4 regions of the Desulfovibrio desulfopostgatei genome follow, and region 2 is predicted to be linked to each of the others. Evidence: predicted binding sites of a transcription regulator. Region 2 holds the regulator's gene; each other region holds the start of a gene.
The links. The regulator sigma-54, encoded in region 2, starts transcription at its own class of promoters, with help from an activator protein. The targets are predictions, from matches to a motif close to CTGGCACGGNNNNTGCTT.
Positions count from the first base shown of each region.

Region 1 (5,818 bases), 800 kb from region 2:
CGTAAAGATGGAGGCCTGAATCTCTGCCGGGATGCCCGGCCCCGTGTCGGCCACGGTGATGCTGAACATGCCATCGGGCAGCGCGCGCGTACTCACGCGCAGGGTGCCGCCGTGATCCATGGCCTGAACCGCGTTGAGAAAAAGATTCAGCAGAGCCTGAGTGAGCCGCTCCGTGCTGATGCGCACCAGCGGGAAGCCCGGTTCCATTTCAAAAACCACGGTAATGTTCTTGGCCTTGAGGTCGGCCTCGGCAAGCCGCAGCGCCCGCCCGATGACCTCGCCCAAGTCAGCCTGCACTGTTTCAAACGAACCGGGGCGCGCAAACTCCAGCAGTTCGGAAACCACGCGGTCCAGGCGTTCCACTTCGTCAATCATGCGCTGGGCGGCTTCTTCCTCGCGACCCCCCAGGGGCATGCGCTTGGCAATGTACAGGGCAACGCCCTTGATGGTGCTCAGGGGGTTGCGGATTTCGTGCGCCACACCCGCCGCCAGATGCCCAAGGGCCGCCAGCCGGTCATTGCGCTGGGCGTCAGCCTGAAGGCGCTTCATTTCCGTAATGTCGCGCAACACAAATACGTTGCCCAAAAAAGCGCCGTCCTCATTGCGCATGGCCGCGCCGCCAAGGCTGACGGAGAGAGGTTTGATCCCCGGCACGGCGAGCGTTGTTTCCTGCTCCAGAATGCGCGCCCCTCCAGCCAACCTGGCCACCAAGGCTTCCCACTCCAGACCGGGCAGACTGCGCAGCCGCCGTGCCCGTGCAGTCCTGCCGGGCTTGCTGGCATCACCCTGCGAGGCCTCCGTGCCAGAAGGAAATATCTCTGAACGCTGTTTGCCGAACATGGTCAAAGCCGCATCGTTGATCATGGCAATGCGCCCGTCCGGGTCGCTGATCACAAGACCAAGGGGAAGGTTTGCCACGACTTCTGCGGCCATGACCTGCTGATCGCGCACAATACGCCGCCAGCGACGGTTGTTGTGCATCCAGAACAGGGACACAAAACCAGCCAGCCCCAAGGCGGCAGCCAGTGCGGCAGAAAGCAGGTTATTGCGCGCGTCCTGCGCCAGAGCATCCTCAAAGGGGCGCGCGTCAAAGCCCACCAGAGCCACGCCCACCACCTGCCGGGGGGCCTCAGGACCGGGACGGCCACCAAACCCTCCTCGTGCGGGAGGGGGCGGCGGCGGATTGTCAAACACATCATTGGGGTCAGGCCCGTCAATATCAGGGGAACGCCCCAGCATGCGGCCCATCATGCCCATGCCGTGGGAGCCGTGCCCGCCGCCCATATGCTGCTGCCCGCCCATGTGCTGTTGCCCATGTGAACGACTCAGGGGCGCAAACACACGAAAAACCTCAAAAACTTCTCTTCCATCCACATTGCGCACCCGCCACATGGGCCGGTCTGAAACATCTGCAAGGGGTGGGATATCCTGAGGCTGCACCAGCATGGGAGTGGGGGAAAATTCCGGTGCGACGTCATCCGGGACGCCGGGAATCGGCGAGCCGTCGCCGCTCTGGGCAAGTATGGCCCCGCTCATATCGGTAACAGCCATATAGAGAATGCCGGGTTGGCGGGCCGTTTCGCTGAGCAGCGGCCGCAGGCCCAGCACCGTGCCGGGGCTGAGGCGCAGGCCCGTGCGAGTTCCGGCTTCCAGCGCCCAGATGAGCGCCTCGGCCCTGTCCGTAAGGTTGTGCACCATAAAGGCCCGTTCGCGCTGGTTGCTGCGCACGGAAAGCCCCACCAGTGTCAGGCCGAGAATAAGGGCTGCCCCAAGCAGCATCCAGGGTGAAAGGCCCATACGCGACAAGCGCTGGGAGAGAGATGGGCGAAAACGGATCATGAGTGTTTCCTCAACGGCGCAGTATCATAAGTATGTATTTTTTACTCACCGCGCAAGCCCCCTGGTAAAAATTGGATAGCTGGCCAGCCAACTGAGTAAAAAATGGACAACATCAATCCAACCAGAGAAGCCTGGGGATTTATCAATTTAATTTAACATAACAAATTTATATGGTTACAAGATTTTACTCATCTTGGCACGGCCTTTGCCTATACAGCATCAAACGGCGCTGAAATACGCAGCACCAATCAGAATACAAATAACAAACTGACGGCGCAACGTCACATTGAGGATACTGATATGTATGGCTGCGATATAGGAAGCGTAATGGGATGGGGAAATGGCATGACGCACCTCATAATCATGATACTGATTATTTCCCTGGCGGTCGCTTTCATCAGCAGAATGTTCCCGTTACAGCGAAAAAACATGGATTATACAGATTCCATGGCGATTCTCAAAAGACGGCTGGCCTCTGGTGAAATCACTCTTGAAGAATACGAAAAACTGAAAAAATCCATCTGAGCGGACTTGCCCTGAGCAGGCCGAGATAAAGGAGAATATTCATGAACTCTATCAAACTTACCCTTGTTTTCGCTTCCCTGGCGCTGGTGCTGGCTTTTGCGGTAAACGCCTCTGCCGCCAACACGGCAGATAGCCAGATCAGCTCCTCATGGTGCGGCAACGGTCAATCCGGCTCGCACGGCCCCCACGGTCACGGTCATGGCTACGGGCGATAAGCTTTCCGTCAGCCAGATCAAATAATCACCTAACCAACACGCAACTACCATCAAACTAAAAGGAAATACTACAATGAAGACCTCCAAGATCGTTACCAGCGGCGCGGCCCTTACCCTTGCCATCTTCCTCGGCCTTTCGGGCGTTGCTTCCGCCCAGAACGGCGACGGCCGGGGTCCCGCAGGCATGGGTCCCGGCACAGGCATGGGCATGGGTATGGGCCCCGGCATGGGTTATGGCATGGGCCCTGGCATGGGATTGTCCAGCGAACAGATGGAAACCATGCAGCAGATCCACCAGAGCTTTGTTGAAAAAACACAGCCCACCATGCAGCAGCACTTTGCCAAGATGGCTGAACTGAACAACCTTGCCGCCGCTGGCGCCAAGCCCGACGACGCCCGCGTCAAGGCCGCCCAGAAGGATCTGCGCGAAATCGACGCCAAGCTGTACAGCGCCAAGGCCGAAATGCTCAAGCAGATGTCTGACAAGGGCATTCCCTTCATGGCTGGTCACGGCATGGGCCGGGGCATGGGGCACCGCATGGGCGGACACGGCATGGGACATGGCATGATGGGCAACGGCATGATGGGCCCCGGTAACTGCCCCGGCATGGCTGGCATGCCTGGCGCAACCAATGCCACTGGCAATGCCGTGCAGTCCGGCGCTACCGGCAACAAGTAACCTGCTACAAGCGCACCGCACAGCCCAGTCAAGGGCAACGAGCCTCCATAAAGCAAGCCTCCGGAACCTTATGATTCCGGAGGCTTGCGCATTTACGCAGCACCAAGGAGCACCCTGACCGCCATGCGCAAAAAAGCCGCCCGCTCATGGGAGCAGACGGCCTGATCACAAGCAAAAACCGCCATGAAACCCTGATTTCACGGCGGTTTTTCTGTCCGGGCGGCTATGCGGTATAGTCGCCCCTGTTGAACTTGATTTTTTCTGTCGTTGTCATCACGTCAAGCTCGTTGACCAGAGAATCAAGCCCAGCATTCTGGCCTCGTACAGAGGCCGTGCTGTTCTTGAGGGCGGAAACCTGCCCGTCTATCCCCTGCAACAGGGAATAGGCTTCGCGCAAGGAACCATTCTGGCCCGAAGAGCCCAGGGCGTTAACGTACGAATCCCACATGTCCAGCGTGCCGGAAGCCTGAGAGAAGGCGCTCTGGATAACGTCTTCGTCCACATCTACCGATTCGGACTGGGTGGAGCCAAGCAGCATCTGACTGATCATGGATGCTTGCGAGGTCTGCCCCGCCGCCGCTGTGGGGAACGCAGAAGATGCAACGGCATTTTCAAGGCCCATCTGTTCGCTCAAAGCCGCCTCAAAGCCGCCCTGCGCCGTCTGCGCTCGGGTTGCGCCCGGGGTCTGGCTCTGCTGGCGTAACAGCGCCTCAAGTTGATCGTTGGTAACTTTCATGTCGCCTCCAGGGTTGGCGTACTGCCGTTGCAGAAAAAATGCAAAAATCCTGCCACAAAGGCTTACTTCCATAACAGGCTGATTTTTCACAGGCTGGCAGAAGCAATGGGGAAAAAATTTCCCTGCCCCTTGGCGGCGTTAGGCGAAATGTCTTGTCTATTGTGCCGAAAAAAACTACCATTTATTACAGATGAAGGCAAAGGATAAAGGCTGCGACCCCAAACCAAACCCCTCTTGGTCGGCCATATTCAGCCAGCCCGTTAATCAATCTGCCTACCGGGGGGAACAGGAGTTTGCCATGAAGGATATCAAGAAGATTCTTTGCGCGGTAGACCTTTCCGAACACAGCAAGGAAGTTGCCGAATACGCGGTGCTCCTTGCCAAGGGGCTCAATGCGAGCGTGCTTGTTGTATACACTGCCCCCTCGCTGAGTCAGTACGTGGGCTTTCATGTGCCACCCAATACCATTGAGAATTTTGTCGGCGAAATTGTGACCGGCGCTGAAAAGTCCATGGAATCGTTTGTGGCCGAAAATTTCGTGGGTGTTGAAGCCAAGGGACAGGTGCTCATCGGCTATGCCGCCGAAGAAATCCTCAACCGCGCCCGTGAAGAAAAGGCCGACCTTATCGTTATGGGCACTCATGGCCGCAAGGGCATTGACCGCATTCTTTTCGGCTCCGTGGCGGAAAAGGTGGTCAAGAACGCCGACATGCCCGTGCTGACCGTGCGCCCCACGGAAGCAGGCGAATAACTCTGGCGGATCTGGCCCTTCCTGCAGGCACGCAGGCAGTTGCGCCAGTACCAGAGCCATAAAGAAAGACAAGCTTTCCAACTTTTTCAGCCAGCAAGCTGTCGCATTGCGATGGTTTGCTGGCTGAAACATACTGACAAGCGCCGCAAAACGCCTTGCGCCCATGCGCAGCCATGAATCTTCGCCCTTGAGGGCGATACCGGTGGAGTAACCATGTCCGAGATCAGTGTGCGCCAGGAAATTATGGCCCTCAAGGCCTATGTTCCCGGCCTTTCCATTGCCGAAATCCAGGATAAGTACAACCTGCCCCAGGTTATCAAGATGGCCAGCAACGAAAACCCGCTGGGCATGCCCCCTCTGGCCCGCGAAGCTGTGGAACGCCACGCGTCCGGGGCCTTCCGGTATCCGCAGGGCGGCAATCCGCGGCTGGCAAAGGCGCTGGGCCAGCGACACGGCGTTGACGAGCACCGCGTGGTTGTGGGCAATGGTTCGGACGAAATCATTGACCTGCTTATCCGTATTCTGGCGATACCCGGCGCGCACAACATTGTGTGCTTCAACCCCTGTTTCAGCATTTACCCCATTCAGGGGCGTATTTGCGGCGTAGAAATCCGGCGGCAGCCTCTTGAGGAAGACTTTTCCTTCAATTTTGCCGCCCTGCTGGAACTGGTGGACGCCAGCACGCGCATTGTTTTTGTGACCACGCCCGACAATCCCTCGGGCTTTTGCCCCCCGCGTGCTGCCGTGGAGGCCCTTGCGCGCGATCTGGCGCAGAAGGCCCCCGACTGCCTGCTGGTGGTGGACGAAGCCTACGTGGATTTTGCCGAGGATGAAAAAGCCGCATCCCTGCTGGCGAGCGGCATCATGCCCCATAACACGGCCTTCATGCGTACGTTTTCCAAAAGCTTCGGGCTTGCGGGCATGCGGGTGGGCTACGGTATTTTGCCTGACCATCTGGCGGATTTTGTCTGGCGCGCGCGCCTGCCCTTCTCTGTCAACATTCTGGCAGAAGAAGCGGCTCTGGCGGCACTGGCCGATGATACTTTTTACAACGCCACGCAGGGTGCCGTGCG
Region 1 covers NZ_JBRBQS010000002.1:661,759-667,576, reverse strand. The annotation lists gene ACUZ9Q_RS02945 (two-component system sensor histidine kinase NtrB) at 1-1,839, opposite strand, end outside; gene ACUZ9Q_RS02940 (SHOCT domain-containing protein) at 2,269-2,364, shown strand; gene ACUZ9Q_RS02935 (hypothetical protein) at 2,406-2,579, shown strand; gene ACUZ9Q_RS02930 (periplasmic heavy metal sensor) at 2,653-3,258, shown strand; gene ACUZ9Q_RS02925 (hypothetical protein) at 3,482-3,994, opposite strand; gene ACUZ9Q_RS02920 (universal stress protein) at 4,293-4,745, shown strand; gene hisC (histidinol-phosphate transaminase) at 4,959-5,818, shown strand, end outside.
Region 1: the regulator sigma-54 is predicted to act here: its motif matches at 2,033-2,050, upstream of ACUZ9Q_RS02940 (SHOCT domain-containing protein).

Region 2 (5,818 bases):
CCCTTTTCCAGCGCTGTACGCACGGATGCGGGCGTTGGGTCGAGGCAGACGGCAAGCCTGGCAACACCCTGCCTGTGCGCCGCCACCTGTTGGCCCGAAACATCCCAGCCGGCAGCAGCGGCCAGAGGTGCAATTTCCTCTATCGCCTTAATAATTTCAATAGGTTGCATAGATATCACCCACCATAAAAAAAGGCACTTTCTTGCTGGTGCAGAGAAAGCGCCTCGTTGAATACGGCGTAAAAAAATGTGCAACGTGTTGTGGCAATGTTGTTTCGCACCTTGTCTGACGCGTGCGCGCAGGAAAATCCAAAGGGGGTTCAGCTCTTCGGAATCAGAGAACCTATCCAAGCCCGGGTGCTTTGTCAATAAACATTACGCGGAAGCTGTCTGCCGCAAGGCCGCGCCGTGCCGCAAAATGTATACAGAAAGGGGAGGCTTCGTAAAGCCTCCCCCAAAATAATCATGGCGAGAATAATATGGCGGCAAAGTGAGCCGGACTGTACGGAGCATTATATACGCCCGCCAGCCTCGGGTGTTGCCTGTACCCTCTCTATTGACCGCGCAGGTAGCGCACGGCGTTCACAAAAATGAGCGTGCCGGGGGCGTCCAGTTCGCCGCGCGTCCAGCCGGGGTGGTTGGTCACGTGGTGGAAGGCCTCGGGGTGGGGCATAAGGCCCAGCACCCGGCCCGTGGGGTCGGTCAGGCCCGCAATGGCAAGGGTGGAGCCATTGGGGTTGAGCGGATATTCCTGCGTAGGCTTGCCAGTTGCGGGGTCGGCGTACTGCAGGGCGATGAGGTTTTCTTCCTCCAGGCGGCGCAGGCAGTCCGCATCGCGGGCAACGAGCTTGCCTTCGCCGTGGCGCACTGGCATGGAGAGCAGGGGCAGGTTTTTGGTGAACACGCAGGGGCTTGCCGCATTGGGCAGCAGATGCACCCAGCGGTCTTCAAACCGGGCGGAATCATTGTTGCCCAGCGAAACCTGGCGCTCAAAGCGCTGGCCGCCAAGGGCAGGCAGCACGCCCAGCTTGACCAGCAACTGAAAACCGTTGCAGATGCCCAAAATCAGCTTGCCCTCATCCAAAAACTCGCGCAAGCTCTGCAACAGGGCCGCGCCCGCGTCGTCCTTGAGGTAACGCCAGCGCATGGCCGCAGCCTGGGCCGCGCCGAGATCGTCGCCATCCAGAAACCCGCCGGGGAAAATCAAAAAGTGATAGTCGGCAAGGCGAACCTTGGCCGCCACCAGATCGGAAAAATGCACCACATCGGCCTTGTCGGCACCGGCCAGACGGGCCGTGTGGGCTGTTTCCATGTGCGAATTTGTACCGTAGCCGGTGATGACCAGTGTGTTGACCGTACCCATGCGGGGGAAGCCTCCTTGGCTTTGCAACGCAGATAATTCCGGCCAAGCCCTAAGGCGTGGGCCGGACGTGCTTTTGCCTTGGAAACCTTGGCAGACCCGCGCCGGGCACAACAGATGACCGGCGCGCGGGCCGCTTGTGGTGGGCACGCACGCTGAAAAGGGAATAACACATTACTTAGCTTGTTTTACTTAGTCAATGCTAGCCAAAAAATTCAATTTGGGTTAAGACTGTTTGGTTGAACTATTCAACATACCCAAGTACAGGTGGAAGTGCATGAAAACTAAATACATTTTTGTGACGGGCGGCGTTCTGTCGTCGTTAGGCAAGGGCCTCGCGGCTGCGTCTTTGGGCGCGCTGCTGCAAACGCGCGGGCTTACGGTAACCATCCAGAAGCTTGATCCTTACATCAATGTTGACCCCGGCACCATGAACCCGTTCCAGCACGGCGAGGTATTTGTTACCGATGACGGCGCGGAAACGGATCTGGATCTCGGGCACTACGAACGTTACCTTAACGTGCCCATGTCGCGGAAGAACAACACCACTTCCGGCGCCATTTACAACCACGTCATCGCCAAGGAACGTCACGGCGATTACCTGGGCGCCACTGTGCAGGTGATCCCGCACATTACTGATGAAATCAAGAGCGTGGTGCTTTCCCTTTCTGAAGGCGAGGACGCGCCCGATGTCGCCATTATCGAAATCGGCGGCACCGTGGGCGACATTGAAGGCCTGCCCTTTCTTGAGGCCATCCGTCAGTTGCGTTCCGACCTTGGACGCGACAACTGCCTGAACATTCACCTTACCCTGGTTCCCTACCTGCGCAGCGCTGGCGAGCACAAGACCAAGCCCACCCAGCACAGCGTCAAGGAACTGCTCTCCATCGGCATTCAGCCCGATATCATTCTGTGCCGCTGCGAGCAGAGCATCCCCGAAGAACTGCGCCGCAAGATCGCCCTGTTCTGCAATGTGGATCAGGACGCCGTGTTCTCTTCGGTTGATGTGAACAATATTTATGAAGTGCCGCTCAAGTTCTATGAGGAAGGCTTTGACCAGAAGGTGGCCATCATGCTGCGCCTGCCCGCGCGCAATGCCCACCTTGAAGCCTGGGAAAAGCTCGTGAGCGACTGCGCCAACCCCAAGGGCAAGGTCACCATTGCCATTGTGGGCAAGTACGTTGACCTCAAGGAAGCTTACAAGAGCCTGCACGAAGCCCTCATTCACGGCGGCGTTGCCAACCGCGTTGAAGTGGAACTGCGCTACGTCAATTCCGAGAATGTGGACGAAAGCAATTGCGCGGAATCCTTCAAGGGCTGTCACGGCATTCTTGTGCCCGGCGGCTTTGGCTACCGCGGCGTGGAAGGCAAGATTGCCGCCATCCGCTATGCGCGTGAAAACAACATTCCCTTCTTCGGCATCTGCCTTGGCATGCAGTGCGCGGTTATCGAATTTGCCCGCCACGTGGCAAACCTTGATGACGCCAACTCTGAAGAATTCAACCCGCTTTCTGACCACAAGGTTATCTACCTTATGACCGAGTGGTTCGACTTCCGCACCAAGAACGTTGAAAAACGCGACGCGGGCAGCGACAAGGGCGGCACCATGCGCCTTGGCTCCTACCCCTGCAAGGTGCAGCCCGATACCAAGGCCTTTGTGGCCTACAAAAAGGGCATGGTTGATGAACGTCACCGCCACCGCTACGAATTCAACAATGCCTTCAAGGAAATGCTTGGCGAAAAGGGCATGGTTTTCAGCGGCACCGCCCCTGACGATTCGCTTGTGGAAATCATTGAACTGAAGAACCACCCTTGGTTCCTTGGCTGTCAGTTCCACCCCGAATTCAAATCCCGGCCCATGAACGCGCATCCGCTGTTCCGTGAATTTATCGGAGCGGCTAAAAAGTTCGCCAAGGTGTAATTTCGCGGCGTTAACGCAGCGAGGCTTGTTGGTTTCCACCAAGCTTGGGTATCGCAAAATCGCGCAAAAAGGGGAGGGCATTGCCTTCCTTTTTTTGTGCGCAGATTATTTCCAACGGCGCAAATGCTGCGCCAAATCTGGATTTTTGGCGCTGACAGCCCTTGCCGCTGGCTGGGGATGCCGTGAACCTGATCTTGCAACTGTTAGCTATTGCATAATTTTTGCAGATGTGGCACAGTACTTGTAAACAGATAATTCTATAGTCCTATGGCTAGTTAAGGCAAAAGAGTACACATGGCACTGGAACTACGGCAGCAACTCAAGCTGTCACAGCAACTGGTAATGACCCCGCAATTGCAGCAGGCAATCAAGCTGCTGCAGCTCTCACGCGTGGAACTTCTGGAAACTGTGCAGCAGGAACTGCTTGAAAACCCCTTTCTCGAAGAATCTTCACTTACTGACGATTCCTCCCTGGAGCAGCACGAGGAAAGCCGCGAAGCGCCCAAGGAGGAAGTGTACGACAGGGAACTGGCCAAGGATGCCGACTGGGAAGATTACCTCGGCGAGTTTGCCAGCACCCCCCGCCTTTCGCAGTCGCGCGAATATGAACTTGCCGAAGAAATTTCGCCTCTTGAAGCCCGCTATGCGGCCAAGCCCACCCTTGAGGGGCATCTGTTCTGGCAGTTGCGCCTTTCTTCGCTGACAGAAGAGCAGAAGGCCATTGGCGAGGTCATTATCGGCAATCTCTCCTCAGCCGGGTATCTGCAAGCCAGCATTGAAGAAGTGGCCGAAATGGCCGAGGTTGCGCCCGAGGCCGTGCTGCCCGTGCTTGAAAGGGTGCAGCTTTTTGACCCCATCGGCGTTGCCGCGCGTGACGCGCGCGAATGCCTGATGGTGCAGATCAAGAACCTCAATTACGCTCGCGACCCCATCCTCGTGGAGCTGGTAGAATCGCACCTCGAAGACCTCGAGGCCAAGCGCTACAAGCCCCTGCTGCGCAAGTTCAAGCTCGATATGGAAGAGCTCAAGGAGTATCTGGATATCATCCAGAGCCTTGACCCATTGCCCGGCGCAAGTTTTGGCGGCGGCGAGCCAACCTACGTAAGCCCCGATGTATTTGTGTACAAGATGGGCGACGAATTTGTGATTTTGCTCAACGATGACGGCCTGCCCCAGTTGCAGCTTTCGGCCATGAGCCAGATGAACATTGGCGGCTCGGAGAAGGAAAAGGACTACTGCGCAGAAAAGATCCGCTCCGCCTCATGGCTTATCAAGAGTCTGTATCAGCGCCAGCGCACGCTTTACAAGGTTATGGAAAGCATTGTGCGCCATCAGCAGCCGTTTTTTGAAGACGGCGTGACCAAGCTCGCGCCGCTCATTCTCAAGGATATTGCTGACGACATCAGCATGCACGAATCAACGGTGAGCCGCATTACCACCAACAAGTATGTGGCAACGCCCCACGGCATCTTTGAATTGAAGTTTTTCTTTAACAGCGGCCTTGAACTCGATGACGGAAGTCAGGTAGGCTCAGAAAGCGTCAAGGCTCTGATCAAGAAATTCATCTCTGAGGAAGATACCCGATCCCCCCTCAGCGATGAGCGTATCGGCGAAATGCTCAAGGAACGCCTCAAGGTCAATATTGCGCGGCGTACGGTGGCAAAATACCGCACGGCACTTGATATTCCATCTTCGTCAAGGCGCAAGGAGCATTTCTGATTCCCCGTCGAGTGGCTCAATACTTAGGAGGAACTTATGAACATCTCATTTGCATTCAAGAATTTTGAAGCCTCCGAACATCTGAAGAAGTATGCCCGTCGCCGCATGGAAAAGCTGGGACGGTTTTTTGGCAAGGCCTCTGGCCTTGAAGTTGCCGTTGTGCTGACAGTCGACAAGTTCCGTCATCGCTGCGAAGTGACCGTTACGGGCGAAGGCCTGCACATCAATGCCACGGAACAGACCTCGGATATGTACGCCGCCATTGACCTTGTGACAGACAAGGTCGAATCGCAGATCAAGCGCCAGGTGGCCCGCGTAAAGGCCCAGCGGCGGCACGCCCGCAATACGGATGTGGACGTGTTTACCTACAACCTCGATGCCGAAGCCGACGTGCAGCAGCCCGTTGACGGCACCGACCGCCTCGCCACCAAGCCCCTGCATCTGGATGAAGCGCTCATGCAGCTTGATTCCATCGGCAGCGAGTTTCTGGTGTTCTTTAACGCAGAAAACAACCGCATCAATGTGGTATACCGCACCAAGGTGAGCGGCTATGCCCTCATTGACCCCGTGTTGTAATCATTCATAATGAGGGGGCGGGCTGGCAACGGCCCGCCCCCGTTTCAGGCGCACCCCCCCTGCCGGTTGCCGCGCAATGGCCTTACACGGGCTTGAGCGCGGCGCGGATTTGGCAACGTCCGTCAGAAGCCTGTGGCGCACAACCCCGGCTGCAAACGGCGATCTGACCCCGAAGAGGCGAATGTCATGAAGGATTCCGCGCAGATACCCCCCACAGATTCCACCCTTGACGCAAAGCCTGAT
Region 2 covers NZ_JBRBQS010000002.1:1,458,220-1,464,037, forward strand. The annotation lists gene ACUZ9Q_RS06495 (Nif3-like dinuclear metal center hexameric protein) at 1-170, opposite strand, end outside; gene ACUZ9Q_RS06500 (phosphoribosylformylglycinamidine synthase subunit PurQ) at 553-1,362, opposite strand; gene ACUZ9Q_RS06505 (CTP synthase) at 1,637-3,280, shown strand; gene rpoN (RNA polymerase factor sigma-54) at 3,575-4,999, shown strand; gene hpf (ribosome hibernation-promoting factor, HPF/YfiA family) at 5,036-5,575, shown strand; gene rapZ (RNase adapter RapZ) at 5,762-5,818, shown strand, end outside.

Region 3 (5,818 bases), 810 kb from region 2:
TTTCATCCAGCGCCCCGCAATTGATGGTAATGAAAGGCCCCGCAGCCCGCGCACTGAGCCTGTGGATGGCCTCGGAAACCAGCTCCTTGCCTGTACCGGTTTCACCCACAACCAGCACATCTGCCATCACCTGCGAGGCCTTGCGGACATTGTCGCACAAGGCAAGCATGGTGGGTGATGTGCCAATAAGGCTGTTGACGGGCAGGTCTTCGGGATGCGGCAGATCTTCCACTGGCTCGCGCTGTTGCTGGGCATCATCCTCTGCAGCTCGCAGGCGGCGGGCCTCCGCGGCAAAGCGCAAGCGTTCAAGCAGGGTGTTTATGCCAGCCTTGAGCCGTTCCAGTTCGCGCGGCAGTTGGGGCATATCTATATTCTTGTCGTCCCCTTCGGCGTTGCAGCGCTCAAGTTCCGCCGTTACGGCATTGAGCGATCTGCCCGTCTGCCGGGCCAGCCACCAAAGGCTAAGACCCAAAAGCAGCATGCCGCCAACAAAGGCCCCCACATAGATGCCCATGAGCTGCACGCCCGTGCGTGTGGTGGTAAAACTGGTGTCCAGTACCGCCAGACCGCCCAGTACGATTGTTGCCTGCGAAACCGGGCTGAAGGTCACCGGCACGTAGCTTACCCTCTCCACCCGCATCTGGCTGCTGCTCCACAGGGAGCTGTTTTCAGAGAGGGGAAGCTGGCCTGACTTGCCCTCCTGCACATCTGATACCATGTTCCAGTAATTGATGTGCTCAGGGCCGGGCCGGAATGCGGTGTTAAATCCCGGCCTGCCAAAATCGCCGATAAAGCCAGCGCGCACGGCATCCGTGCCCAGGCTGCGCTGGGCCAGGCCAGCATCCGGCACCTCGGACTGAAAGAGCATCCAGCCATCGCGGTCAAAAAAAAGTGTACGCACACGCCCCTCATCGCCTGATGCGGCAATGGGGGCATTGGGGCCGGAGTAGGTGGACAGGATGTCCCGCAGCTCCCGCAGATCCAGCGAAAGCATCAGGTAGCCAGCAAACGTGCCTTCCGCATCATGAACCGGGGTGGAAAAACGCAGCACGTGCAGGTTGATATTCTGGTTGCTGCCCTTAACCGGCACCATGGAATAGGTCACTTCCACGGGCTGGGCAACGCTGACGTGCCCGGTGCGGTGTTCAGAAGCAATGGAGTGGAAGGGGCCGGTGGGGCTGGCAAGGGCCTGCCGCATGGGAACATTGATGATATCTCCGCCCGTGTTGACAAGCAGATAGCGGTTGTCAGGGGCCAAACCCTCAAAAGCCAGTTCCCTGTAGCGCAAGCCGCCAGCCTTGGCGCGGAATTTGAGCCGGTTGGCCATGTCTTTTTGATCCATGGAGCCAGCAGCGAGAATAAGAAGCTGATTGCGCGTTTCTTCCAGGGCCTGTTCCAGCGCAAGGCTCATTGCCTGTGACTGAAGCTGTGCGTTGCGCGCAATTGCGCGATCAAGAATGGCCTCGATACTGCTGCCCGTGGCAGTAAAAATAATCAGCAGTACGAGCGCCAGCAGGGGCAAACCCAGCATCAGCATGCGGCTTGCAAGGCTGCGATTCATAAAGAATGCCGTGAACTCCAGCGAGCTGCCCTGGGGAAGTGTTCTGTGTAAGCGCATGGTGCTCCCCTATTTTGTGCAAAAAAGCGCAATCTTTGAGCTGAGTATAAAAAACATTGCCCTTCGTGACAAGATTTTTCGCGCAAAAATAGAAAAAAAGGCGCAATTACAGGCAATAATTATGCAATGGCACAGCCTTTGCTAATACTTTCACATTCGAGGCAACGAGGCGGTGCCTGCCCCCGGCGGGAGTCATCGCAAAATGGGTAAGTGGTTGAAGTGGAGATGTCACATTTTGATGTGGAGGAAGTTATGAAAAGAATGCAGAGGCTCTGGACATGGCTTACAGGTTGCGCGCTGCTGGTTGCGGCACTGCCCGGCGCGGCCTTGGCTGCTGGCGGCGGCAAGGTTGCCAACGTTGTGGTGGTCGCCGATACGCGCAAACTTGACGGTATATTGTACTGGTGGGCTGAAATGTATAATGAAAGCCACTTCTTTTTTGCCATTCTGACTATGGCCATCATCCCGGTTACAGGTTGCATCCTGGGTTGGCTGGCGGATGTCGTCATGACGCACATCGGCATTGACCTCAAGCACCGCGAATTGTCCGAAAAGTAGTCGGAAGGAGGCAAGTTATGGAATGGTTGTATATTTTGATGCCCATTTCCGGCGTGTTCATTTTCTGGCCGGGCCTTGTCATTCTTGGTTTGGGCGTTGGCATTATCGGTGGCTTCTTCGGTATGGGCGGCGCCTGGATGGTTACCCCCGGTCTGAACATTCTTGGTTTCCCCATGGCCTTTGCCATTGGTACCGATGTGGCGCAGATGGCGGGTAAATCGCTTATCTCCACCATGCGGCACGGCAAGTTCGGCAACGTTGACTACGGCTTGGGCCTGACCATGCTGGTTGGTACCATCGTGGGCGTGGAAGTTGGCGCGCAGATGGTTATGTGGCTGGAACGCCTGGGTTCCGTCGACAAGGTCGTGCGCTGGTTGTACGTTGTCCTGCTTGTGCTGCTGGCATGGCTTGTATTTCACGATATCGCCGCCCGCCGCAAGAAGGAACGCGAAGCCAAGGCCCAGAACAGGGAACTTGACCACGCGGCCACCGGCGTTGACTGGGCCTCCCGCCTGCACGCCATCAAGATTCCTCCGGTGTTCCACTTCAAGCAGGCCAACATCACCTGCTCCGCATGGCTGCCCATCTTCGTCAGCTTCTTCACCGGCTGGCTGGCTGGTATCCTCGGCATCGGCGGCGGTCTTATCCGCATGCCCGCCCTGGTGTATCTTGTCGGCTGCCCCACCCATCTGGCGGTGGGTACGGACCTCTTTGAAGTCGCCATCTCCGGTCTCTACGGCACGGCTTCGTACGCATACAAGGGCCGCGTGGAACTGCTTGCCGCTCTCATCATGCTGTGCGGTGCGGCCATCGGCGCGCAGATCGGCGTTGTCGCCACCAAGTATGTAAAGGGTTACGGCATCCGCTTCGTGTTCGGCCTGGCCGTTATCGGCTGCCTCATTTCGGTTGTGTGCAAGCTGGTTGAAGCTGAATTCCCGGCTTGGGGCTGGCTGCTTGGCCCGGCTGCTACGATCGACGTGCTCGGCTTCGTGTCGGCTATCTCCCTTTACATAACCGTCAAGATGGTACAGGGCGCCAAGGCGGAAATTGCCGCCAAGAAGAACCAGCCCGCGGCCAACTAGAAGGAGACCCGCCATGAAGATTCGTAACCTGATGCTTATGCTGGCGATGGCCTTCTCTGTTGCACTGCTCACCGGCTGCAACTTCGACGGAGGCGTGGAACAGGGACGTTGCGTGGCCTTTGATGCCAACGCCAAAACCCTCACCATCGTGGTGGACGTGACGCACGATCAGTTTAACCCGCATTACAGCGGCGGCACGCATACCTTCAAACTGCCTGTCGAATCCAGAGACATGGGCCCCGCCCCCAGCGTGGGCGGCCGCCTGATGATCGACCTGGCCAAGAACACCGTGCTTATCTATGACCAGAAGACCAACAGCGTGCGCGAACTGGCCGTGCAGTTCACCGATGTGGAAAAGAACGTCGGCTCCGACCATCCCAAGGTCAAGGGCAAGACCTTCCCCATTATCGACAAGGAGCAGCAGACCGTCACCGTGTACTCTGGCCGTCAGAAGTCTTTGATTACCTTCAAGATTCCTGCTGAAGCCCAGGATTACCCGGCCTATGTGTGGACCGCTGGCGATGAAATGCGCATTGCCTACCGCAATGCCGACAAGGCCCAGGCCATGCGTATCATGAACGTGTCCAAGACCAACATCTTCAAGAAGTAAACCCCCAGGGTGCCTACCCCCACCCTGCGCGCCCGCGCGGTTCGCCCCGCTCCGGCGCACCTCGGGTGGACAAACACACTCAGGAGAGCATCAATGAACAGTTACCGTCAGACCCTCTATTCCAGCATAATCCGGGTTGCGGCCAACGCAGTCATGGTTGGCGCGATCTTTGTGGGCATGTATCAGTCGGCCCACAGTTCTGGGGCCTCGGAACTGGTTTTCTGCGCATGGTTTTTTGGCATCACGGTGCCTACGTGGGCAGGGGCCTTCTGGCTCACCAAAAAGGTGCGCCAGGTATATCCCGCCGAGTTTCAGAGCCTTGTGGAACTGCCGCGCCTCGGGCAGCGGCTCGTAAGCTGGCACGTGGCCGAAACGTCCATGTGTCCTGTTATTGATCGCCGATAAACGGGAGCAGCAGCATGTCGTGTGTCATGACCATACCACAGGCGGGCAGGAAGGAACCTATGGGGGAATTCATCAAGAGTCAGGGTTGGCAAAACTGCCTCCAGACCCGTGCCCGGCAGCGTTATTGGGGTGCCCTGTGCGCCCTGTTGCTGGGTTTTGCCCTGCTGGGAATGCTTGACGGCCTGCAAGGCCTTACAAGGTCTGGCGCGGATGTGATCGAATTGCTGCCCGGCGGCAGCGTGTCCATATCCGGGCCGCTGACCATCAAAAATCCCGTCAACAGCGACCTCAAGGCGCAATTTACCCCGGAAAATCCGGCCCTTTTTTATGATCTGGAAGGATTCTTTGCGGGCTACTGGTTTGGCAACGGCATGTGGCGAGGCAGTGTGCGCGCCGATGCCGTGGCGGAACCCGGTAGTTACGGCCTGAAGGTTTCCTTCAGGGGTGCGGCTGCCAGCACCACGCAGCACTATACTGTTGTCGTGCATGCCGATGAAGCCGCCATGCGGGCTGCGTCCACCTCGTATTTGCGGCGCATTACCGGCTATAACCCCTTTGTGCTGGCTGCGGGCTGCTGCGGTCTGGCCCTGCTGGGCGGGGTTGTGGTGTTCAGGCTTGGCAGCAAGTACATACGCCAGTTGACAACCCTTGGCTGCGGAGAAATCGTGCGCGTGGAACAGAATGCTGACACTGCCGCGCAAGCGCAATCCGGCCACATCTGGTGCCTGCTGTATGGTCTGCGCGCGCCCGCAAAGGGAACGCCCTGCGCCGTTTATGATGCGCAAGGCATGCCCCTTGGCACCGCCCGCGCCCAAGAAGCAAAGAATGGCACGCTTGAACTGAGTTTTGACTCAATCACAAGCCCGGCGGCAGAAGCCGGTGCGACCAATACCGCCGTTCGTCCTGGCTGTCTTGTCCAATTGCGGCCCCCAAGGCCGCTCTCTCCTCCGGTCACAGACAGATAAGGTCGTTCGGTCTCCTGCGGCATGCACTTGGCGCGTCACCTGTGCATGCCGCTTTTTTTTTGCCCACCGCATTCATCCCGCCTTGCCGCTCTTGCCGCCTGCTTTGCCATAAGCTATGCTTATTGTGTTGCATATGCCCCCTGAGGGCTTAAACCAAGGCGGAATTTTCATGTCTCAACTTTGCCCCTGCGGCAGCGGCCAGTCTCTGGACCAATGCTGCGGCCCCCATATTGAAGGCGCGTCCTGGCCCCAGAACGCAGAAAGCCTCATGCGTTCGCGGTATTCGGCCTATGTGCTTGGCCGCCATCAGTGGCTTGTGGAAACCACGCATCCCGACTACCGGGAAAATGTGGACGCCGACAAGCTGGCCGAGCAGACCAGGGATATAACCTGGCTGCGTCTTGATATTGCCGCGACCGAAAATGATGTTCCCGCCGGAGAACACGGCGAACTTTTTGATGTTGTTGAATTTTATGCCTATTATGAACTGGAGGGCATCCCCCGCCAGTTGGGCGAGCGCAGCTTTTTTCAGCGCAAGGACGACAAGATTTATTATGTGGACGGCGTGGCCCTGCGGCCT
Region 3 covers NZ_JBRBQS010000002.1:2,272,118-2,277,935, reverse strand. The annotation lists gene ACUZ9Q_RS10120 (sigma 54-interacting transcriptional regulator) at 1-1,618, opposite strand, end outside; gene ACUZ9Q_RS10115 (DVU0150 family protein) at 1,871-2,176, shown strand; gene ACUZ9Q_RS10110 (sulfite exporter TauE/SafE family protein) at 2,194-3,258, shown strand; gene ACUZ9Q_RS10105 (DUF4881 domain-containing protein) at 3,272-3,868, shown strand; gene ACUZ9Q_RS10100 (hypothetical protein) at 3,962-4,273, shown strand; gene ACUZ9Q_RS10095 (hypothetical protein) at 4,333-5,238, shown strand; gene ACUZ9Q_RS10090 (YchJ family protein) at 5,408-5,818, shown strand, end outside.
Region 3: the regulator sigma-54 is predicted to act here: its motif matches at 1,745-1,762, upstream of ACUZ9Q_RS10115 (DVU0150 family protein).

Region 4 (5,818 bases), 1.3 Mb from region 2:
GGCCGCATCCCTGTCCGCTACCTTGGGGCTCACCAGAGCCTTGAGCAGATCGGCTGGAATAATGGATGGCGAAGTTTGCACCGGGGACGCGGAAGGAGTCGAAACCGCGCCCCCGGCATTCCCGTCCGGTTCCGGTCCGGACGCCAGCACTGCGGGAGGCAGGCTGAAAATTATGAGGCAGCAGAGCAAGAGCGCCGTGCGCATGGGAATATCCTTTAGTCTGGTCTGCCGGGTCTGCGCTGGTGCTGGCCCTGGCCGACGTGCCGTGGGGGGATTGCGGGGGCCGCTGGGGCCCCCGCCGCAGATTCATACGGTTGCGCGGGCTACTTGGAAGCGCCGCCGCATTTCTTGGTCTTGGTGTTGTAGTTGCCGCAGTTGATGGGGTCGGTCCAGTCGCCGATCAGATCCTTGGATTCGGGCAGGTAGTGCGACCACGCTTCGCCGGGAACCACGGAGGGAGTTTCCCAGACCACCTGGAACTGGCCGTCAGCCTGGATTTCGCCGATCAGCACGGGCTTGGTGATGTGGTGGTTGGGCAGGACCTTGGCCACGCCGCCGGTAAGGTTGAGGGTTTCAAGGCCCACAATGGCCTTCAGAACCTTGTTCACATCGGTGCTCTGGGCCTTTTCAACAGCCTTCACCCACAGGTTGAAGCCGATGTAGTGGGCTTCCATGGGGTCGTTGGTCACGCGCTTGGGATTCTTGGTAAAGTCGTGCCACTTTTTGATGAAGGCCTTGTTGGCGGGATTGTCCACGCTCATGAAGTAGTTCCAGGCGGCCAGATGGCCTACCAGAGGCTTGGTGTCTATGCCGGAGAGTTCTTCTTCGCCCACGGAGAAAGCCATGACGGGAATGTCGGCGGCAGTGATGCCCTGGTTGGCAAGTTCCTTGTAGAAAGGCACGTTGGCGTCGCCGTTGAGGGTGGAAACCACGGCGGTCTTTTTGCCCGCATTGCCGAACTTTTTGATTTCAGCAACGATGGACTGCCAGTCGGAATGGCCGAACGGCGTATAGTTGATGAGGATATCTTCCTTTTTCACGCCCTTGGAGATCAGGTAGGCTTCGATGATCTTGTTGGCGGTGCGGGGGAACACGTAGTCCGTACCGGCCAGCACCCAGCGCTTCACGCCGAGGTCGTTCATCAGGTAGTCCACGGCGGGAATGGCCTGCTGGTTCGGGGCCGCGCCGGTGTAGATGACGTTGCGCGAAGATTCTTCGCCTTCGTACTGCACGGGGTAGAAGAGGAGACCGTTGAGTTCTTCAAACACTGGCAACACGGACTTGCGCGAAACCGAGGTCCAACAGCCGAAAACAGCGGCGACCTTGTCCTTGCTCAGCAGCTCGCGGGCCTTTTCTGCAAAGAGGGGCCAGTTGGAGGCAGGGTCCACCACCACTGGTTCCAGTTTTTTGCCCAGCAGGCCGCCTTTTTTGTTCTGCTCTTCAATGAGCATGAGCATAACGTCTTTCAGCGTTGTTTCGCTGATGGCCATGGTGCCGGAGAGCGAATGCAGAATGCCCACCTTGATGGTGTCTTCCTCGGCCTTTGCGTTCAGCGAACCGCACAGGGTGACGAGCATGAGAGCCAACGCCGCCAACGTTTTCTTGAACATGTGGAGCCTCCTTGGAACTGTCTGTATGTCTGTACGTGACGCGGCGCACCCCCATGGTTGCCGCGCTGCTTGCTACAGCACATAGGTAAGCAAGAGGCGTTCCAAGACGATATTTTTTGTAATAATTTGTATTTGTTTGATAAATTTTTATGTAGTGCTCTAAAATTAAAACATTTTTGTAAAATTATGGGATTTTAAAACAATTTTGTATGCATTCAGAGTGGTGCTGTATGCCCTGCCACAGTTCTGAGCGCCAGCGCAAAAAAACACACCCGGCCCGGCAGATTACAAGTCTGCCGGGCCGGGTGTGAAGTGCTGTATGCCGTGCATCGGTTTGAGGCGTTATGCTGGGGTGGAAGGAGCAAAACGGCGGTGATCTATGCCGTACTTTTTCATCTTGTAATAGATGATGCGGTAGGTGATGCCCAGATCGCGCGCGGCCTGATGGATATTGCCACGGGCATTTTTGAGGGCATCCACAATAAATTCCTGCTCCACCCGGGCGATAGTTTCGTTAAAGCCGAGGCCGCCGCCCGTGGGGCCGGTGCTGCTGCTCTCCGCGCTTTGCAGGGTGCTGGGCAGGTGATGGGCGCGCAGCACGGCATCTTCGCAGATGAGCACGGCGCGTTCCATGACGTTTTTCAGTTCACGCACGTTGCCGGGCCAGTGGTATTGCAGCAAAAGGTCGATGGCAGGCGTGGAAATGCGCCGTACCGGGCGGTCGTATTCCTTGCTGAACATGCGCAAAAAATGCTCCGTGAGGGGCAAAATGTCCTCCGGCCTTTCGCGCAGCGGCGGAATGAACACGGGAAAGACATTGATGCGGTAGTACAGATCCTCGCGGAATAGCCCCTGCTCCACCAGTTCTTCCAGCGGGCGGTTGGTTGCGCAGACAAGGCGCACGTCCACCTTGTAGCGGCGTTCATCGCCAAGAGGCTGGATTTCGCCTTCCTGAAGCGCGCGTAGCACCTTTGCCTGTGCGGTGGTGGAGAGGTCGCCGATTTCGTCCAGAAACAGCGTGCCCTTGTCTGCCTGGCGGAAAAGGCCGGCACGGTTTTGCACCGCGCCTGTGAACGCGCCCTTGCGCCAGCCAAAAAGCTCGCCTTCAATAAGTTCCGAGGGCAGGGCGGCGCAGTTGAGCATGACCAGCGGCTGCGTGCGCCGAGGGCTTGCTGTGTGCAGGGCCTGGGCCATCAGTTCTTTGCCCACGCCCGACTCCCCGCGCAACAGCACGGTTGCGCGGCTGGCCCCGGCCTGGGTAAGGCGGCGCAGCACGTGCCGCAAGCTCTTGGAGGTGGCAATGACCGAGGCTGGCGTGCCGCTGACAAGCGGTTCATCGGGCAGCATGCAGAAATGCTGGCGCGCCATTTCTTCCTGCAAACGTGCCACCTGTCGGCCCACAAGCGTGGCTACGGTTTCGAGAAAGCGGCAGCGCAGATCCAGTTCTGATTCCGGGGCGGTGGGGGTATCGGCGCTCAGGGTGCCGATAACTTCCGTCTGGTCGGCATTTTCAACGCGCACCGGCACGCTGATGAATGCCAGCCGCGCCATTTCTTCCTGGCTGCGGCCAAAAAGGCGGTTCTGAAAGTCTGGCCGACCCTGCATGCATGAAACAATAATGGGCCTGCCCTCGGCAAAAACCTGACCAGTGATGCCTGATCCCGGCTCATAGGCGGCCTCGGGCGCGTCCGCAGGGCCGTAGGAAAGCGAGAGCTTGAGCTCGCCGCTTTCAGGGTCCTGAACCACAATGTGGGGCCTGTCGAAGTGCATGTCTTCTGCAAGAGCCGCCAGCAGCTCCCGCAGAGAATCGTGAAAGGAATGGCCCGGCGATAGGGCGGCCAACACCCGGTTAAGGGTGTCGAGGCACTGCCCTGTGCCCATGAAGGGCGCGGCGAAATGGGCTTCTTGCATATGTCCCCTGCTCAATGCGGCGTGAGTACGGCGCTGTTTTCCTAAGTTGCCGAACATTGTCCATAGCTGCGTTACGCCTTGGTGGCGGGCATCTGCTCACGCAGTAACCTGAGCAATCTCAACCAAAATTGCTGCAATACGGAACGGCACATCAGGCATCGCGGCACATGGTGCGCGCTGATGCAGACTGAGGGGGGAAGATGCGGGATCTTGTCTGACCTGTTGTCGGCTTGCAGATGGTGCAATCCCAGGTCGTTGTGCCCCCTGTGGGGCTGATTGCTCTGAAACGGGCCGCTTCATAGCTGGCGGCAGGGCGGCTCCGCCACAGACTCAGAGTGTTGAAGGGCCGCGCCGATGGCGCGGCCCTTCAACAGATTATTGCTGCGGTCCCTGGTCAATGTCAATGATACGGCCTTGCAGCCATACATAGGCATCGATTTCGTGTCCCGCTTCAGGTTCGTACTCGCCCAGAACCATCTTGGAGGCGTAAACAGCCAGACGCATAGGCTGTCTGTCCTCAAAGGGAAAGCTGAGGTAGAGCAGCTTTACGGGCATTTTTTCAAGCTGGCAGTCTTTCACTTCTTCAATGGTGGCGCGCATCTGGTATTCGCAGAAGTTGCGGCCTGGCATGATGAGGTGACGATTGCTGACGCTCACCTTGAGAGGCGGCACGTCCAGGCGGGTTTTGCCGGGGTTTTCGGCAAGCCATGCCTCGGCATAGGCCTCGTAACGCACGCCCTGGGTGATGGTGATTTCGTCCAGCAGGGCCTTGCGCAGGCCAAGAGCGAGGCCAGCCAGCAAAAATGTGTGCATGACGCCGGGGGTGAGGTCGTCCTTGTCGCGTCCATACAGCGGGTCATAAAACCACATGGGGTTTTTGCCCTCAAGCATGGTCACGGCCACATTGGCCTCAACGCCGGTCTGCCAGGGGTGCACGTCGTCAACCGTGAGGTCGTTGGGCAGCCCTTCAAGCAGGGGGGTGGCGGTAACAGGGGCAAGCTTTTCCCCTTCCTCGCCAGCCACAAGCACGGCAGCCCTGACGGGCTGATCCTGCGGCCATGCCAGCAGGATGTGATCCTTGCCGTCGCGCTTCCACTGCCAGGAGGGGCGGGTGCCGCCGTCGTGCATGACGGTGGTGGCAATCTGGCCCATGATGGCGGCGGGGTTTTGCCCTGTCAGCACCGCCCAGGCATCGCCCAGGGTTTCTGTATGCCCACGGTTGGCGGCAGCCAGCTTGGCTTCCAGCTCTTCGGCAGTAGGAGCCTGATCGGCAAGAGGATTGCCTTCACTGTCAACGCGAACCCATTCTTCGGCTTCGGTTTCGGCAGCCTGAATTTTGTTTTCAGCTTTTTTGGCCATGAAATATTCCTTTCATCGCGCGGTCAGGGCGCAGGCCGGAGAGTATCCGGCCTGCGCGCAATACATTTTAACGTCTGTCGCCACGGTCGCGGCGGTCACGCCCGCCACGGTCACCACGGCCATTTCTGTCGCCGCGGTCGCCCCTGTCGGAACGGGGAGGACGGGCGGTTTCTTCGGGATTCCAGGGATGGCCCTGCTCTTCAAGCAGCACGGCCTTGCGGCTGGCGCGGATGCGGTCGCCGTTGATTTCAATGACCTTGACCATCATGTCTTCGCCAAGGCGAGCCACGTCGCCGGGTTGTTCCACGCGGTTAACGTCAAGCTGCGACACGTGCACAAGGGCTTCCACATTGGGCAGCACTTCCACGATGGCGCCGATTTCCATGATTTTTCGCACCTTGGCAAGATAGTTCTTGCCGAGATCGGGGCGCTGGTCATAGTAAGAAACCATTTCGCGGGCTTTTTCCAGGGCTTCGGCCGTGGGGGCGAAGATGGACACGCGGCCCGAGTCTTCAATATCCACAGACGCGCCCGTAGCCGCGGTGATGGCCTTGATGTTCTTGCCGCCGGGGCCAATGATGAGGCGGATGATGTCCGGGTTCACGAACACTTCGGCATGCTGGGGGGCAAAGCGCGAAAGTTCCTTGCGCGGTTCGCCAATGGCCTTGGCCATTTCTTCCAGAATGTGATGACGACCTTCGTGGGCCTGCTTCATGGCGGCGCGCATGATTTCGGTGGTGAGGCCGGTGATCTTGATGTCCATCTGCACGCCGGTCACGCCTTCTGCGGTGCCAGCGATCTTGAAGTCCATGTCGCCGAGGGCGTCTTCATCACCAAGAATATCGGTGAGCACGATGAACTTGTCGCCTTCCTTGATGAGGCCCATTGCCACACCGGCCACAGGGGCGCTGATGGGCACGCCCGCATCCATGAGTGAA
Region 4 covers NZ_JBRBQS010000002.1:112,131-117,948, forward strand. The annotation lists gene urtB (urea ABC transporter permease subunit UrtB) at 1-204, opposite strand, end outside; gene urtA (urea ABC transporter substrate-binding protein) at 324-1,610, opposite strand; gene ACUZ9Q_RS00470 (sigma-54-dependent Fis family transcriptional regulator) at 1,953-3,521, opposite strand; gene ACUZ9Q_RS00475 (hypothetical protein) at 3,897-4,880, opposite strand; gene pnp (polyribonucleotide nucleotidyltransferase) at 4,948-5,818, opposite strand, start outside.
Region 4: the regulator sigma-54 is predicted to act here: its motif matches at 1,698-1,715, upstream of urtA (urea ABC transporter substrate-binding protein).